3 regions of the Enterobacter sp. JS8-1 genome follow, and region 3 is predicted to be linked to each of the others. Evidence: predicted binding sites of a transcription regulator. Region 3 holds the regulator's gene; each other region holds the start of a gene.
The links. Region 3 encodes PurR, which represses purine synthesis genes. Its sites were predicted from a motif close to CANGCAAACGTTTGCNTG; they were not measured.

Region 1 (5,424 bases), 1.3 Mb from region 3:
GCGTCTGTACCGATACGAACCGTCTGTGGCAGTGCTGCATAGCTACCTGCTGCTGCACTTAACCCCACGAGCAAAGACAGAGCCAGAACCGTCTTCTTCATACATTTACCCTCAAGTACCGTGATTTTATTATGTATTGTGTAGTGTGTTGTGTTGCAGGCTTCTCTTGCAGGTCTTATGCCACATTCCCGTCTGGTCAAAAATTCGACGTTAAATATGTTAATAAAACGTTGCGATATTGCCTTAGTGGTGAAAGATAGCAGGTCTGCCGAACGAACCGGAGAGGGAAGAAGGGAAAAAACGAATTAAATGTCGAGGATATGATCGCCGTTGCATAATTGCCCTGAAACAGGGCAACTTGTCTTTTCATGCACCTTGTTTGTGCACAAATTCAGGCACCCTGCCAGCGGGTGAAGAGGTCTTCCGGCAGGTCTATATCAAACTGATCCAGCACGCGGTTAACGGTCTGGTTGATGATGTCATCCAGCGTTTGCGGGCGATGGTAGAACGCGGGGACCGGTGGCATGATGACAGCCCCCAGTTCAGCCGCCTGCGTCATTAAGCGTAGATGCCCCAGATGCAGCGGTGTTTCCCGCACGCAGAGTACCAGAGGACGACGCTCTTTCAGCACCACATCCGCCGCACGCGTCACCAGGGTATCGGTATAGCTGTTCACAATGCCGGAGAGCGTTTTTATTGAACAGGGCAGGATAACCATACCCGCCGTTTTAAACGAGCCTGAAGAGATACTGGCTGCGATATCGCGGGCATCGTGGACGACATCCGCCAGCGCCTGAACGTCACGCAGGGAAAGGTCGGTTTCAAGGGAGAGGGTCTGGCGCGCCGCCTGGCTCATCACCAGATGGGTTTCCACATCCGCAACGTCACGCAGCACCTGCAACAGACGTACGCCGTAAATCGCGCCGCTGGCACCGCTGATCCCAATAATGAGTCGTTTCATGATTTTTGCCCTTACTGATTCAGGGCAGACTGTGCAGGATTTTGCGGGGAGTTGCAAGTGAGGGCGTCTGCCCTCACCTGCAGAAGCATCAACCTTCGTTGTGCATCTCTAAGCTTTCAAGATCGTTCTGCAGCTGGACGGCTTTCGCATCGTCGTTACGCAGGGAATCCAGGTAGTCGAGATACTGCTGGTCAACGTCTTTGGTCACGTACACGCCGTTAAACACTGAGCATTCGAACTGCTGAATGTCCGGGTTCTCAGCACGCACCGCGTCGATCAGATCGTTCAGATCCTGGAAAATCAGACCGTCAGCACCGATGATCTGGCGAATTTCGTCCACTTCACGACCGTGAGCGATCAGCTCCGTCGCGGTTGGCATGTCGATGCCGTACACGTTCGGGAAGCGAATTTCTGGCGCCGCAGACGCCAGGTACACTTTCTTCGCACCGGCTTCGCGTGCCATTTCGATAATCTGCTCAGACGTCGTACCGCGAACGATGGAATCATCCACCAGCAGTACATTCTTGTCGCGGAACTCGGCGCGGTTGGCGTTCAGCTTACGACGTACAGACTTACGGCGCAGATGCTGGCCCGGCATGATAAAGGTGCGGCCAACGTAGCGGTTCTTCACGAAGCCCTGACGGTAAGGCTTATCCAGAATACGCGCGATTTCCAGCGCGATATCACAGGAGGTTTCCGGGATAGGGATCACGACGTCGATATCGAGATCGTCCCACTCGCGGGCAATCTTCTCGCCGAGCTTCGTACCCATGTTCACGCGCGCGCTGTAGACGGAAATCTTGTCGATGAAGGAATCCGGACGGGCGAAGTAAACGTATTCGAACAAGCACGGGTTGCTGACCGGATTGTCAGCACACTGGCGGGTAAACAGCTGGCCCTTCTCAGTGATGTAGACCGCTTCACCGGGCGCAACGTCACGCAGGAATTCAAAGCCCAGCGTGTCCAGCGCCACGCTTTCAGAGGCGACCATATACTCCGTACGACCATCGCCGAGCTCACGTTTGCCAAGCACCAGAGGACGAATGCCGTTTGGATCGCGGAAGGCGACCATGCCGTGACCGATAATCATCGCCACGCAGGCATACGCGCCGCGGATCTGACGATTTGTTGCGGCAATGGCAGCAAAGATGTTGTCTGCTTCCAGCGGGTAGTGACGGAAGTTATCCAGCTCGCTGGCGAACACATTGAGCAGGATTTCAGAATCAGAGGTGGTGTTAATGTGGCGACGTTTCTCTTCGAACAGCTTTTTACGCAGCTCGTGCGCGTTGGTCAGGTTGCCGTTATGAGCAAGGGTGATGCCATACGGTGAGTTGACGTAGAAAGGCTGTGCCTCAGAGGCGCTGGAACTGCCAGCAGTAGGATAACGAACGTGACCGATCCCCATATTACCTTGCAGACGCTGCATATGGCGGGCTTCAAACACATCGTTTACCAGGCCATTCGCCTTGCGTAAACGGAAGCAGTTGTTTGCATCAATGGTGATGATACCCGCAGCATCCTGCCCACGGTGCTGAAGCACCGTTAACGCGTCATAAATCGACTGGTTTACCGGCATGAAACCGGCGATACCGACAATACCGCACATTCGTCTTTTCCTCGTTAAGCCACATCTCAGGGTTTATGCCCTGGGCAAAAAACTCGACGAGCTTTGCAGATAGTCAAAGAACCATCTGATGATGAAGCTGAACTCTGGAATGAGCTGCGATTTCTGCCAGTCTTCGCTTTTGGAGAACCCGGTGAAGGTATCCAGGAAGAACAGTATCGCGGCCACAATCAGCACGCCTCGCAACGCACCGAAACAGATCCCGAGCACCCTGTCCGTTCCTGACAGACCGGTTTTCTCGACCAGCTGACCTATCACGTAATTGACGATAGCGCCAACAATCAGCGTCGCGATAAACAGCACCGCGATGGCGATTCCGTTTCGGACCAGTTCATCTTCAAAGCCCGTGAACCAGACAGACAGGTAAGTGTAGTAATGACTGGCAACAAAGAAAGCACAACCCCATGTCACCAGCGATAACGCTTCACGAACAAAGCCACGGATCAGGCTAACCAGACAGGAAAAACCAATCACCGCAATGATGGCGTAATCAATCCAGACCATATGTGTCCCACGATTTAACGCCCTGTCATCCAGTTCGGGGCGAATTCTAACAGAAAAAGAAAACGTTTGCGTAGGGATTTCCTTCCCGCGCGTAAATAAAAAAGGCGCTGAAAAAATGTTCAACGCCATGGGCCTTTTGACGCCTCTGTGGACGTCTGTTCCCCCTCACCCCGGCCCTCTCCCTCAAGGGAGAGGGAGGAGTCTATCCCCTCCCCCCCTTTGGGGAGAGGGTTAGGGTGAGGGGCAAGATCGTGTCAGTTCGCGCTGTAGTTCATCACCACACCGCTCAGCCCGGAGATCTGCTTCAGCTCACCCAGCGACCCTTTCAGCTTATCTTTCGACGCTTCAGGCCCCACCAGGATACGGGTAATTTTACCCTGCACCGGCGTGGAAGGTGAAGTGTAAACACGGTATCCCGCACCGCGCAGTTTACTCACCACCTCGTTGACTTTATCGGCGTTTTTCAATGCGCCAAGCTGAACAACGTAGGCTTTACCCGTCGGTGCCGCGTCCTGTTTCGCCGGTGGTGGGGTTTCTGACGCTGCAGCCAGCTGCTCTGCCGCTTTATCCCGCTGCGGCTTCGGCTGCGGTTTCTCGACAGGCTTCGGTTTTTCAACAGCCTTAGGCTGTTCTACCGGCACCGGATCGATTTCGATATTGTTATTCGCAGCCAGGCGAGAAGGATCGAGCGATGGTGCGGCAGCATCGCCTGCGCGCACCTCTTCTGCCGCGCCCTCTGGCGGCTGAGCAGGTAGCGCCTGCGTCGCGGCGGGCAGCATGTCTGGCTCATCGCGATCGCCCGGTTTCGGCACCAGCGGAATGGCCGCAAATTCGTCCTGATAATGCTTTTTCTGCCCGTCGAGCAGTCCCGGAAGAATAATCACTCCGAGCGCGACCAGCACAATGGTTCCTGTTAAACGGTTCTGAAACTTACTCGCCACCGGTTCTCCCCGCGTCCATCACTTCCATGACATGTGCCACCGTGTGGAATGAACCACACACCAGCACGGTATCTTCTGGTTTAGCATCCGCCATCGCAGCATGCCAGGCCTGAGCCACGCTACTATAGATTGCGCCTGTGCCGAGATGTTCCATCAACTGCTCAGCCGTCGCGCCACGCGGCCCCTCCAGAGGAGCACAATACCAGCTATCGACCACACTCTCCATGCAGGCCAGCGTCCCGCCGATATCTTTATCATGAAGCATACCGATAACCGCCAGCACGCGCCCGGTTTTTGGTAACGATTTGAGACGTCCTGCCAGATACGCCGCCGCGTGCGGGTTGTGGGCCACGTCCAGAATAAGACGCGGCGACTCGCTGACAATCTGGAAACGCCCCGGCAGGATCGCGTTCTGGATACCGTCGCGGATCGCCTGCTCGCTCACCGTCAATCCACTGGCACGCAGTGCCGCCAGTGCGGTGGCGGCGTTCGGCTGCGGTACCTGCGGCAGCGGCAGGTCGTCCAGCGCATCCTGCGCATCGCTAAAGCGCCAGCCGTTGTCCTGAACCTCATAGTGCCAGTCCACGTCGCGGCGCATTAAATGAGCGCCCTTCTCATTCGCCACGTCGGCGATGGTATGCGGCATGTCCGGCTCGCCGACTACGGCGGGCTTATTCGCCCGGAAGATACCGGCCTTTTCACGGCCAATGCTTTCACGGTCTGGCCCCAGCCAGTCGGTATGATCCAGCGCAATGCTGGTGACGACGGCGACATCCGCATCCACCATATTGGTGGCGTCAAGACGACCACCGAGCCCGACTTCCAGAATCACCACGTCAAGCTGCGCCTGTTTGAACAGCCACAGCGCTGAAAGCGTACCGTATTCGAAATAGGTTAATGAGATCTCACCGCGTGCAGCTTCAATTTCCGCGAATGACGCCGTATGGGCAGATTCCGACAGTTCACGGTTCTGCACGCGCACCCGCTCGGTGTAGCGCACCAGATGTGGAGAGCTGTAAACGCCTACCTTGTAACCCGCCGCCATCAGGACAGATTCCAGCGTGCGGCAGGTCGTGCCTTTCCCGTTGGTGCCCGCGACGGTGAACACGAACGGAGCCGGTTTGAGCACATCAAGACGCGCAGCGACCTGGCTTACGCGTTCAAGCCCCATATCGATGGTTTTACTGTGCAGGTTTTCCAGATAAGAAAGCCACGCGGCCAGGGGCGACGTGGCTTGGGGAATGCTTTTATTTTCCATAATGCCCGGTTGTCATTAACAGATTAGAAAGCAAAAGGGCAGCGCCAACCGGCCCTGCCCTTTTCAGTTATCAGGCCTCGGGTTCCTGATCCGGTACGATCACGCCTTCGCGTGGCTCATCCGGGTTCGGCGCGGG
Region 2 (5,424 bases), 1.9 Mb from region 3:
GCGCCGCAGGCAAAGAATCATCCGGGTTTTGATTCCCGCGCCATTGCCCTGGCGCAGGGTACCTGCCAGCAGCTCTCCCGCATTGGCATCTGGCAGGCGATCGCTGATTGCGCCACGGCAATTAACACCGTGCACGTGAGCGATCGCGGGCATGCCGGTTTTGTGACGCTGGATGCCCATGATTACCGTATCGACGCGCTGGGTCAGGTTGTTGAACTCCACGACGTTGGCCTGCGTCTGTTCCGTCTGTTACAGGATGCGCCTGGCGTCACGCTACACTGTCCGGCGCGCGTCGCCAGTTTTAGCCGCAGCGAAGACGCGGTGAGCGTAGCGCTCGATAATGGCACCGTTCTCGACGGTCAGCTTCTGGTGGCGGCGGACGGCTCGCGTTCGGCGCTCGGCACGCAGTGCGGCGTAGAGTGGCGGCAGCAGCCTTACGGGCAGGTCGCGGTCATTGCGAACGTCGCGACCGCAGCAGAGCACAACGGCCGGGCGTTTGAGCGCTTCACGCAGCACGGCCCGCTGGCGATGCTGCCGATGTCGGACGGGCGCTGTTCGCTTGTCTGGTGTCATCCGCAGGAAAAAGCTGAAGAGGTTCGGGCCTGGTCCGACGAACGTTTTTGTACCGAGCTGCAGAAAGCCTTCGGCTGGCGACTCGGGCGTATTACCCATGCGGGGAGACGTGCAGTCTATCCGCTGTCGTTAACCACCGCATCGCAGTCTGTATCTCACCGCGTGGCGCTGGTCGGCAACGCTGCGCAGACATTACATCCGATTGCCGGACAAGGATTTAACCTTGGGCTGCGTGATGTCATGAGCCTGGCGGAATCGCTGGCGATGGCATGGGGCGAGCAAAAAGATTGTGGCGCTTATTCGGTACTTAGCCATTACCAGAAGCGACGCCAGGCCGATAAAGAGGCGACAATCGGCGTTACCGATGGTTTAGTTCATCTGTTTGCCAATCGCTGGGCACCGCTGGTTGCGGGTCGCAACCTCGGGCTGATGGCGATGGAACTGTTCATTCCGGCACGTGACGTGCTGGCGCAGCGGACCCTGGGTTGGGTCGCGCGTTAAGGAGTTATCACCGTGCAAAATGTTGATGTCGCCATTGTTGGCGGCGGTATGGTCGGGCTGGCGCTGGCCTGCGGTTTACAGGGCAGCGGCCTTCGCGTGGCCGTGCTGGAGCAAAAAGCGCCGCAGCCCGTCGCGCAGGATGCCCCGCCGGAACTCCGCGTCTCGGCGATCAATGCCGCCAGCGAGAAATTGCTGACGCACCTTGGCGTCTGGGCAGATATTGTGGCGCAGCGCGCCAGCTGCTATCACGGCATGGAAGTGTGGGATAAAGACAGCTTTGGTCATATAGCCTTTGACGATGAAAGCATGGGCTATAGCCATCTGGGTCACATCATCGAAAACGCGGTGATCCACCACGCGCTGTGGCAGAAAGCGCAGCAGTGCAGCGACGTGACGCTGGTTGCGCCCGCGCAGATCCAGCAGGTGGCATGGGGTGAAAACGAGGCGTTTATCACCCTACAAAGCGGCGACATGCTGACCGCGCGTCTGGTGGTCGGTGCCGACGGTGCGAACTCCTGGCTGCGCAACAAAGCCGATATCCCGCTGACCTTCTGGGATTACCGCCATCATGCGATGGTGGCAACGATCCGCACCGAAGAGCCGCACGGCGGCGTGGCGCGGCAGATTTTCCACAACGACGGCATTCTGGCGTTCCTGCCGCTGAGCGATCCGCACCTGTGCTCTATCGTCTGGTCACTGGTGCCGGAAAAAGCGCAGCTGATGCAGGAGGCGACGCCGGATGCCTTTAACCAGGCGCTGTGCATGGCGTTTGATAACCGCCTTGGCTTGTGCACGCTTGAAAGCGAGCGTCAGGTGTTCCCGTTAACCGGCCGCTACGCGCGTCAGTTTGCGGCGCACCGTCTGGCGCTGGTGGGCGATGCGGCCCATACCATTCATCCGCTGGCCGGGCAGGGCGTTAATCTTGGCTTTATGGACGCGGCGGAGCTGGTAGAAGAACTGCGTCGCCTGCATCGCGAAGGGAAAGATATCGGTCAGCATCTCTACCTGCGTCGCTATGAGCGCAGCCGCAAGCACAGCGCGGCGATGATGCTGGCGGGGATGCAGGGCTTCCGCGAGCTGTTTGCCGGGGCGAATCCGGCGAAAAAACTGCTGCGCGATATCGGTCTTAAACTGGCCGATACGCTTCCTGGCGTCAAACCTCAACTTCTCCGTCAGGCGATGGGTCTTAACGATCTCCCTGACTGGCTGCGCTAACTTAGATCCACGTCACACTTTATTTTCCCGGCCGCTGCGCCGGGGAAATTCCCTCGTTTGAAATAATCTAATTCCACCTCATTTTTCGCATTAGATTAACTAATGTCGCGTTTTTTCCGGTGCGGAAATTCGGCCCGTTTTTCCGCACGAAATATCACCATGTGCTAAATCTTGTTAGATCATTGTTAATTTTGTGCGGGGTTAATCGCATTTTTCCAGTGAATAACTCTGTAGGCTTTTCAGCGTTTTTTGGTCATAAGCTAATGTGATGGCCCGTTTTACCTTATGGTTAACCGCCGGTTTCGGTGGTAAGTTCAGGTAAAAGAGAACGTTTGCGTCGGCATTCGGGAACGAGGCCGATACCGGGTTTCACGGTGAATTTTTCAACGAGGACAAGATGGCTCAACAGACTCCTTTGTACGAACAACACGTGTTATGCGGCGCCCGCATGGTGGACTTCCACGGCTGGATGATGCCGCTGCACTACGGCTCGCAGATTGATGAGCACCACGCGGTGCGCACCGATGCCGGTATGTTCGACGTGTCACACATGACGATTGTCGATCTGCGCGGTAGCCGCACCCGGGAGTTCTTGCGTTATCTGCTGGCAAACGACGTCGCTAAACTGAAGACGCCGGGCAAAGCGCTCTACACCGGCATGCTGAATGCCTCGGGCGGCGTGATTGATGACCTTATCGTCTATTACTTCACTGAAGATTTCTTCCGCCTCGTTGTAAACTCCGCCACCCGCGAAAAAGACCTCTCCTGGATCACCCAACACGCCGAACCTTATGCCATCGATATCACCGTCCGTGACGATCTGTCGCTGATCGCCGTGCAGGGTCCTAACGCGCAGGCGAAAGCCGCGTCTCTGTTTACCGACGAGCAGCGCAAAGCAACCGAAGGCATGAAGCCGTTCTTCGGCGTGCAGGCGGGCGATCTGTTTATCGCCACCACCGGCTACACCGGTGAAGCGGGCTACGAAATTGCGATGCCAAACGAGAAGGCCGCTGATTTCTGGCGCGCGCTGGTGGAAGCGGGCGTGAAGCCTGCGGGTCTGGGCGCGCGCGATACGCTGCGTCTGGAAGCGGGGATGAACCTCTACGGTCAGGAGATGGACGAAAGCGTTTCTCCGCTGGCCGCCAATATGGGCTGGACCATCGCGTGGGAACCGGCTGACCGCGACTTTATTGGCCGTGAAGCGCTGGAGATGCAGCGCGAGAAGGGCACTGAACAGCTGGTTGGTCTGGTGATGACGGAAAAAGGCGTGCTGCGCGGCGAACTGCCGGTGCGCTTCACCGATGCCGACGGCAATCATCGCGAAGGCGTGATCACCAGCGGTACCTTCTCCCCGACGCTGGGCTACAGTATTGCACTGGCACGCGTGCCGGCGGGCATTGGCGAAACGGCGGTAGTGCAAATCCGCAACCGCGAAATGCCGGTCAACGTGACCAAACCGATTTTTGTTCGCGCCGGTAAGCCGGTCGCCTAATCATTTTTATCAGGAGAACTTCAATGAGCAATGTGCCAGCAGAACTGAAATACAGCAAAGAACACGAGTGGCTGCGCAAAGAGGCGGACGGCACTTACACCGTAGGGATCACCGAGCATGCGCAAGAGCTGCTGGGCGACATGGTGTTTGTTGACCTGCCTGATGTGGGCACGACCGTTAGCGCGGGCGACGACTGCGCCGTAGCGGAGTCCGTAAAAGCGGCTTCTGACATCTACGCTCCTGTGAGCGGTGAAATCGTTGCCGTTAACGACGCGCTGAGCGATTCGCCAGAGCTGGTGAACAGCGAGCCGTATGAAGGCGGCTGGATCTTCAAGATCAAAGCCAGCGACGAATCTCAGGTTGCCGCGCTGCTGGATGCGACCGCGTACGAAGCACTGTTAGAAGACGAGTAATTGTTTATCCCCCTCTCCCTCCGGGAGAGGGCAGGGGTGAGGGTGCCAGTCTTCCCCTCACCCTAACCCTCTCCCGGAGGGAGAGGGAACTTAAATTCACTGCACGTTTCAGGAACCATCGCTCATGACACAGACTTTAAGCCAGCTTGAAAACCGTGGCGCCTTCATTGAACGTCACATTGGGCCGGATGCTCAGCAACAGCAGGAGATGCTGAAGACAGTTGGCGCGGATTCATTAAACGCACTGATCGGCCAGATTGTGCCAAAAGACATCCAGCTTGCCACGCCGCCTCAGGTGGGGGAAGCCACCACGGAATTCGCCGCGCTGGCGGAGCTGAAGGCTATCGCAGGCCTGAACAAGCGCTATAAGTCTTACATTGGCATGGGCTACACCAACGTGCAGCTGCCGCCGGTTATCCTGCGCAACATGCTGGAAAACCCGGGCTGGTACACCGCTTACACCCCTTATCAGCCAGAAGTCTCTCAGGGCCGTCTGGAAGCGCTGCTGAACTTCCAGCAGGTGACGCTGGATCTGACCGGCATGGATATCGCCTCCGCTTCTCTGCTGGATGAAGCGACCGCCGCTGCCGAAGCAATGGCGATGGCAAAACGCGTCAGCAAGCTGAAAAACGCTAACCGATTCTTCGTGGCGGCGGACGTGCATCCGCAGACGCTGGACGTGGTACGCACCCGTGCGGAAACCTTCGGCTTTGACGTGATCGTCGACGACGCCGACAAAGTGCTGGATCACCAGGACGTCTTCGGCGTGCTGCTGCAGCAGGTAGGTACGACGGGTGAAGTTCACGACTACGGCGCGCTGATTGCCGAGCTGAAGTCCCGCAAAGTGGTTGTCAGCGTTGCCGCCGATTTTATGGCCCTGGTGCTGCTGACGGCGCCGGGCAAACAGGGCGCGGATATTGTCTTCGGTTCTGCGCAACGCTTCGGCGTGCCGATGGGCTACGGCGGCCCGCATGCGGCGTTCTTCGGCGCGAAAGATGAATTCAAACGCTCCATGCCTGGCCGTATTATCGGCGTCTCAAAAGATGCTGCCGGTAACACCGCGCTGCGCATGGCGATGCAGACCCGCGAGCAGCATATCCGCCGCGAGAAAGCGAACTCTAACATCTGTACCTCCCAGGTGCTGCTGGCCAACATCGCCAGCCTGTACGCCGTGTTCCACGGCCCGGCTGGCCTGAAGCGTATTGCCAGCCGCATTCATCGCCTGGCCGA
Region 3 (5,424 bases):
AAATCTCACGGTAAATGCCCGCGAGGCTAATATCCGACGTAGAACAGAGGAAGGGAGATAACCCTTGCCGAAAAGCCTTCCATGGTAAAACGGGAGCACTCCGGCTCCCGTTAACACTTAATATTTATCGTATTTAATCGAACCAAATTTAGTATAGGCCTCAAAATTTGGTGATTCAATAGAAAATTCTTAGCAACCTAATCACTAGGTCTTAACATAATTTCTGGCGCGATTATGCGTGCGACGTTTCCACCTTCTGACGCGCATTCTGCTCGCGCTGAGCGGAAGACTGCATACGGTAGCCAAGGGCAGCTAGCGCAACGGTCACCAGCATCACACTGGTGGTGGTCAGGAGCGGCGTGGCAATCAACGCAGAGACCACCAGACTTGCCAGGAAGCACAGACCCAGCTGTAACGTGTTCTGCAGCGCGGCGGCGCGTCCCGTCGCCTGTGGGAACGGACGTAACGCCTGCGCTACCACGATTGGGTAAATAGCACCGTTAGCGACCGCCATGACGCAGAACGGAATCAAAATTTCGGTCAGGCCCGTACCCGGAATAAACCCGACGGCCCATGTGCCGAAAACGCTTAACGCGAACAGCACCAGTAGCCAGGGCAGCATTTGCTGGCCTTCCCACTTCTGCAGCGCTGCACGACAGCCGTAGCCGCCGACCAGGAAAGCGATGGTCTGTGGAACATAACTCAGGCCGATTGCCGCCGGGCTGTATCCCATATCGTGCAGAATGAACGGCGAGCCAGTCAGCCACGCGAAGAAACTGGCGGAACAGGCCGCGTAAATCAGGACGTTGCCGCGATACGCTTTTGAACGCAGTAGCGAGGCAAAGGTAATCGGCTTCGCGTCAGGATGCGTCTCTTTTTTATGCGCAGGCTTGAGGAAAAACGCAGGCAGCATCAGTACCAGCGTGATGGCAAAGAGCGTGGCGAAGATCGCCTGCCAGTCGAAATGGGCCAGGATCCAGCTTCCGAGCAACGGTGCGAGGGCAGGCGAGAGACCGACCAGCGGCATAATGGTGGCGAAAATTCGGTTAGTGCGGGATGCCGGATAATAATCGGTCACCAGCGCCTGCCAGGTCACCGCTGCAGCACAGACGCCAACGGCCTGAATGAATCGCAGTACCAGCAGCCAGGTGGCATCGCGTACCCACAGCATGCCCAGGCAGCCCACGGCAAAAATAGCCAGACCCAGCAGCAGCACCGGTTTACGACCAAAGCGATCGGAGAGTGGCCCCCAGAGGAGTTGTGCGAAGGCAAAACCGGCGAGGAACAGGCTCAGGCTGGCGCTGATAGCGGCTGCGGGGGTTTGCAGATCTTCCTGCATCGCGGCAAATGCGGGCAGATACATGTCGGTCGCTAAAAAGCCCAGCACGCTTAAGCCGCCGAGCCAGACTAAAAATCCTTTCCTGGGTTGCATTGTTTTATTCTCCTGAGGAGGCAGGTGTACGTTGGCGCAGAGTGTAGGGAGTGCAAAGCGGCTTGTGAAACGCTAATATTTGCAGAGTGCATTCAAATTTTTTGCAGGCAGAACATGTGGTCAGATTATTCTCTTGAAGTTGTGGATGCTGTTGCCCGTAACGGCAGTTTCACCGGTGCCGCGCAGGAGTTACACCGCGTACCCTCGGCGATCAGTTACACCGTGCGTCAGCTGGAAGAGTGGCTGGCGGTTCCGCTGTTCGAGCGGCGTCATCGCGACGTGGAATTAACGCCTGCAGGCGCGTGGTTTTTGAAGGAAGGGCGTTCTGTTATCAAAAAAATGCAGATCACCCGCGAGCAGTGTCAGCAGATCGCTAACGGCTGGCGAGGCCATCTCTCCATCGCGGTGGATAATATCGTTAAGCCGGAACGGACCCGGCAAATGATCGTGGATTTCTATCGTCATTTTTCTGATGTCGAACTGCGGGTCTCCCAAGAGGTGTTCAACGGCGTCTGGGATGCGCTGGCGGATGGCAGGGTGGAGATGGCGATTGGTGCAACGCAGGCGATCCCCGTTGGGGGACGCTATGCGTTTCGCGATATGGGGATGCTGAGCTGGACCTGCGTTGTCTCCAGCGAACATCCGCTGGCGGCAATGGAAGGCCCTCTCAGCGATGACACGCTGCGCAACTGGCCGTCGCTGGTGCTGGAAGATACCTCGCGCTCGCTGCCCAAGCGCATCACCTGGCTACTGGACAACCAGCGCCGCGTGGTGGCCCCTGACTGGGAATCGTCGGCAACCTGTCTTTCTGCGGGGCTGTGCGTGGCGATGGTGCCCGTTCACTTCGCGCGTCCGCGCATCGATACCGGAGAGTGGACAGCGCTGACGCTGGAAAATCCGTTCCCGGATGCGGCCTGCTGTCTGACCTGGCAGCAAAACGACGTATCGCCTGCGATGGCCTGGCTTCTGGATTATCTGGGAGACAGTGAAACGTTGAATCGGGAGTGGCTACGGGAGCCAGCATAACTGGCTCCGTAAGCGATTAACGGCGATAGTCGCGGAAAGGACCGTCCGCCACGGAGCGGCGCTCGATGAGGCGTGGGTGAACTTCAATCGACTGGGATTCTTCACGCTTGTTGACGATCCTGTCCATCAGCATGTTGAAAGCCGTTTCGCCCAGCGAGTCTTTTGGCTGGTGAATAGTGGTCAGCGCCGGGGTGAAGAAGCGCGCGTTACGCACGTTGTCATACCCGATCACGGAAATATCCTGCGGCACCCGCAGGCCCAGCTCGTCGGCGGCGCAGAGTGCGCCCATCGCCATAATATCGCCACCACAGAAAACAGCCGTTGGGCGATGCGGTTGGGAGACAATCTGCTGCATTGCGCGGTAACCAGATTCCGGCTCAAAGTCGCCTTGAACGATCCAGTTTTCCGGCACGGTGATGAGTGCCTCTTCCATTGCCTTCATAAACCCGGCCAGACGGCCCGCACCGGTGTTGCGCTCCAGCGGACCCGGGATCACGCCAATCTCGCGGTGACCGCGTTCGATCAGATAACGACCGGCCATATAGCCGCCTTCAAAGGCATTATCGATAACGGAATCGGTGAAGTCCGCGCGTGCTTCGCCCCAGTCCATCACCACCATCGGGATGTGGCGGTACTCTTCCAGCATGGAAAGTACGGACTCTGGGTATTCAGAACACATTACCAGCAGGCCATCGACGCGCTTTTGCGCCATCATCGACAGGTAGGCGCGCTGCTTCTCAATGCTGTTCCACGCGTTGCCCAGAATCAGCGTATAGCCTTTCTGGAAGCAGTTTTTCTCAACGGCTTCGATGATTTCGGCAAAGTAGGCCGCTTCACTGCTGGTCGCCAGCAAGCCAATCGACTTGGTGTGATTCACCTTCAGGCTGCGCGCAACCGCACTTGGGGAGTAATGTAACTCCTTGATCGCCGCCCAGACGGCGTTGCGCGTCTCTTCCGCGACGAAGCGGGTTTTGTTAATTACATGTGATACGGTTGTAGTGGAAACGTTTGCGCGTTTTGCTACGTCTTTTATTGTTGCCATTCAATGTCACTCCAGACCATATCCTAAACTCCTGAAAAACTTGAAGGTAAACGTTTGCCTTCTCTCACCCTTATTACGCAATCTTGAGTTGCGACACGCCGGGAAAACGACACAGGACGTCAGGAGGGGGTCAATGGCCGGTACGCTAATAAATTTAGCGTGGAATTTTGTCCTATCTTGATGAAAAGGGGAAGAGCTAAAGTGGATATCAGTTTAAATCCAGGAAGATTTTTGACGTAAACTGTGTAAAAATGAGCAAGCTCACTTTTCGTGGGGTGATTAAAAGGAGAAAAATTGATGAGTTCCGATCTGAAGTTTTCGCTGGTGACCACCTTTATCGTGCTGGCATTGATTGTTGCCGGTGGTTTGACGGCTGCGCTGCACTGATTTACGCGGGGGGAGAGTCCTCTCCCTCCTCATTTGCTTCCTATTGTTACCTCTCCGGCAAAAATCTTTTGCCAAAATGTTAACTTCTCAAATTTTGTGATTGATGTCATGCTTTTGACTTCTTAGTTCTGTGTCGCGTGATGACACGGCATCCGGAGTTGACTCATGAAAATCAATTTTCCTCTGCTGGCCCTGGCGATTGGCGCCTTTGGGATTGGCACCACTGAATTCTCCCCAATGGGGTTACTGCCTGTTATCGCACGCGGTGTAGACGTCTCTATTCCTGCGGCCGGGATGTTAATCAGCGCCTATGCCATCGGCGTGATGGTCGGGGCTCCGCTGATGACGCTGCTGCTGTCGCACCGCGCGCGTCGCAATGCGCTGATATTTTTGATGGCGATCTTTACGCTGGGCAACGTGCTCTCCGCGATTGCGCCGGATTACACCACTCTGATGCTGTCGCGTATTCTGACCAGTTTGAACCATGGCGCATTTTTCGGTCTGGGCTCGGTTGTTGCGGCAAGCGTGGTTCCGAAGCACAAGCAGGCCAGCGCGGTGGCGACCATGTTTATGGGGCTGACGATCGCCAACATAGGCGGTGTGCCTGCGGCCACCTGGCTGGGTGAAGTCATTGGCTGGCGAATGTCTTTCCTGGCGACAGCAGGGCTGGGCGTGGTGGCGATGGTGGCGCTGTTCTTCTCCTTACCGAAGGGGAGCGCCGGGGAACGTCCTGACGTGCGCAAAGAGCTGTCGGTGCTGATGCGTCCTCAGGTGCTTTCCGCGCTGCTGACCACGGTGCTGGGGGCCGGTGCGATGTTTACCCTCTACACCTATATTTCACCGGTGCTGCACGATATTACCCACGCGACGCCGATCTTTATTACCGCGATGCTGGTGCTGATAGGCGTGGGCTTCTCTATCGGTAACTATCTGGGCGGAAAACTGGCCGATCGCTCCGTGAGCGGTACGCTGAAAGGCTTTTTAACCCTGCTGATTGTCATCATGATTGCGATCCCGTGGCTGGCACGCAACGAATGGGGTGCTGCGATCGCAATGGTCGTGTGGGGTGCTGCCACCTTTGCCGTGGTACCACCGCTTCAGATGCGGGTGATGCGTGTCGCCCATGAAGCGCCAGGTCTCTCTTCTTCCGTGAATATCGGTGCGTTTAACCTGGGTAATGCGCTGGGGGCTGCAGCGGGCGGGGCGGTGATTTCCGGTGGGCTGGGATACAGTTTTGTGCCGGTGATGGGGGCAATTATTGCCGCACTCGGCCTGCTGTTAGTGCTGATGTCCGGTCGTAAACAGCCAGAAGCTGCCTGCGCGGCGGAATAAACAAAAACGCAGAAGGGGCGAACCCTTCTGCGTGTCTCTTACGCGGCGAAGTTCTTCGCCACAAAGTCCCAGTTAGCCAGTGCCCAGAAGTGCTCCAGATAGTTAGGACGCGCGTTACGGTAATCAATGTAGTAAGCGTGTTCCCATACGTCCACGGTCATCAGCGGTTTAGCGCTGGTGGTCAGCGGGGTGCCCGCATTAGAGG

Region 1: cvpA (colicin V production protein) is a predicted target of PurR. The motif match lies at 3,145-3,162, and genes of this name have one in related genera.
Region 2: gcvT (glycine cleavage system aminomethyltransferase GcvT) is a predicted target of PurR. The motif match lies at 2,611-2,628, and genes of this name have one in related genera.

Annotation. Positions count from the first base shown of each region.
Region 1 covers NZ_CP185805.1:3,363,130-3,368,553, forward strand. Annotated here, with positions in the region: gene argT (lysine/arginine/ornithine ABC transporter substrate-binding protein ArgT) at 1-101, opposite strand, end outside; gene ACOQH0_RS15940 (UbiX family flavin prenyltransferase) at 392-961, opposite strand; gene purF (amidophosphoribosyltransferase) at 1,050-2,567, opposite strand; gene cvpA (colicin V production protein) at 2,601-3,089, opposite strand; gene dedD (cell division protein DedD) at 3,344-4,030, opposite strand; gene folC (bifunctional tetrahydrofolate synthase/dihydrofolate synthase) at 4,020-5,288, opposite strand; gene accD (acetyl-CoA carboxylase, carboxyltransferase subunit beta) at 5,359-5,424, opposite strand, start outside.
Region 2 covers NZ_CP185805.1:3,946,095-3,951,518, reverse strand. Annotated here, with positions in the region: gene ubiH (2-octaprenyl-6-methoxyphenyl hydroxylase) at 1-1,074, shown strand, start outside; gene ubiI (FAD-dependent 2-octaprenylphenol hydroxylase) at 1,087-2,289, shown strand; gene gcvT (glycine cleavage system aminomethyltransferase GcvT) at 2,687-3,781, shown strand; gene gcvH (glycine cleavage system protein GcvH) at 3,805-4,194, shown strand; gene gcvP (aminomethyl-transferring glycine dehydrogenase) at 4,319-5,424, shown strand, end outside.
Region 3 covers NZ_CP185805.1:2,027,815-2,033,238, forward strand. Annotated here, with positions in the region: gene punC (purine nucleoside transporter PunC) at 233-1,432, opposite strand; gene punR (DNA-binding transcriptional activator PunR) at 1,547-2,458, shown strand; gene purR (HTH-type transcriptional repressor PurR) at 2,475-3,500, opposite strand; gene ACOQH0_RS09655 (YnhF family membrane protein) at 3,798-3,887, shown strand; gene ACOQH0_RS09660 (MFS transporter) at 4,053-5,219, shown strand; gene sodB (superoxide dismutase [Fe]) at 5,258-5,424, opposite strand, start outside.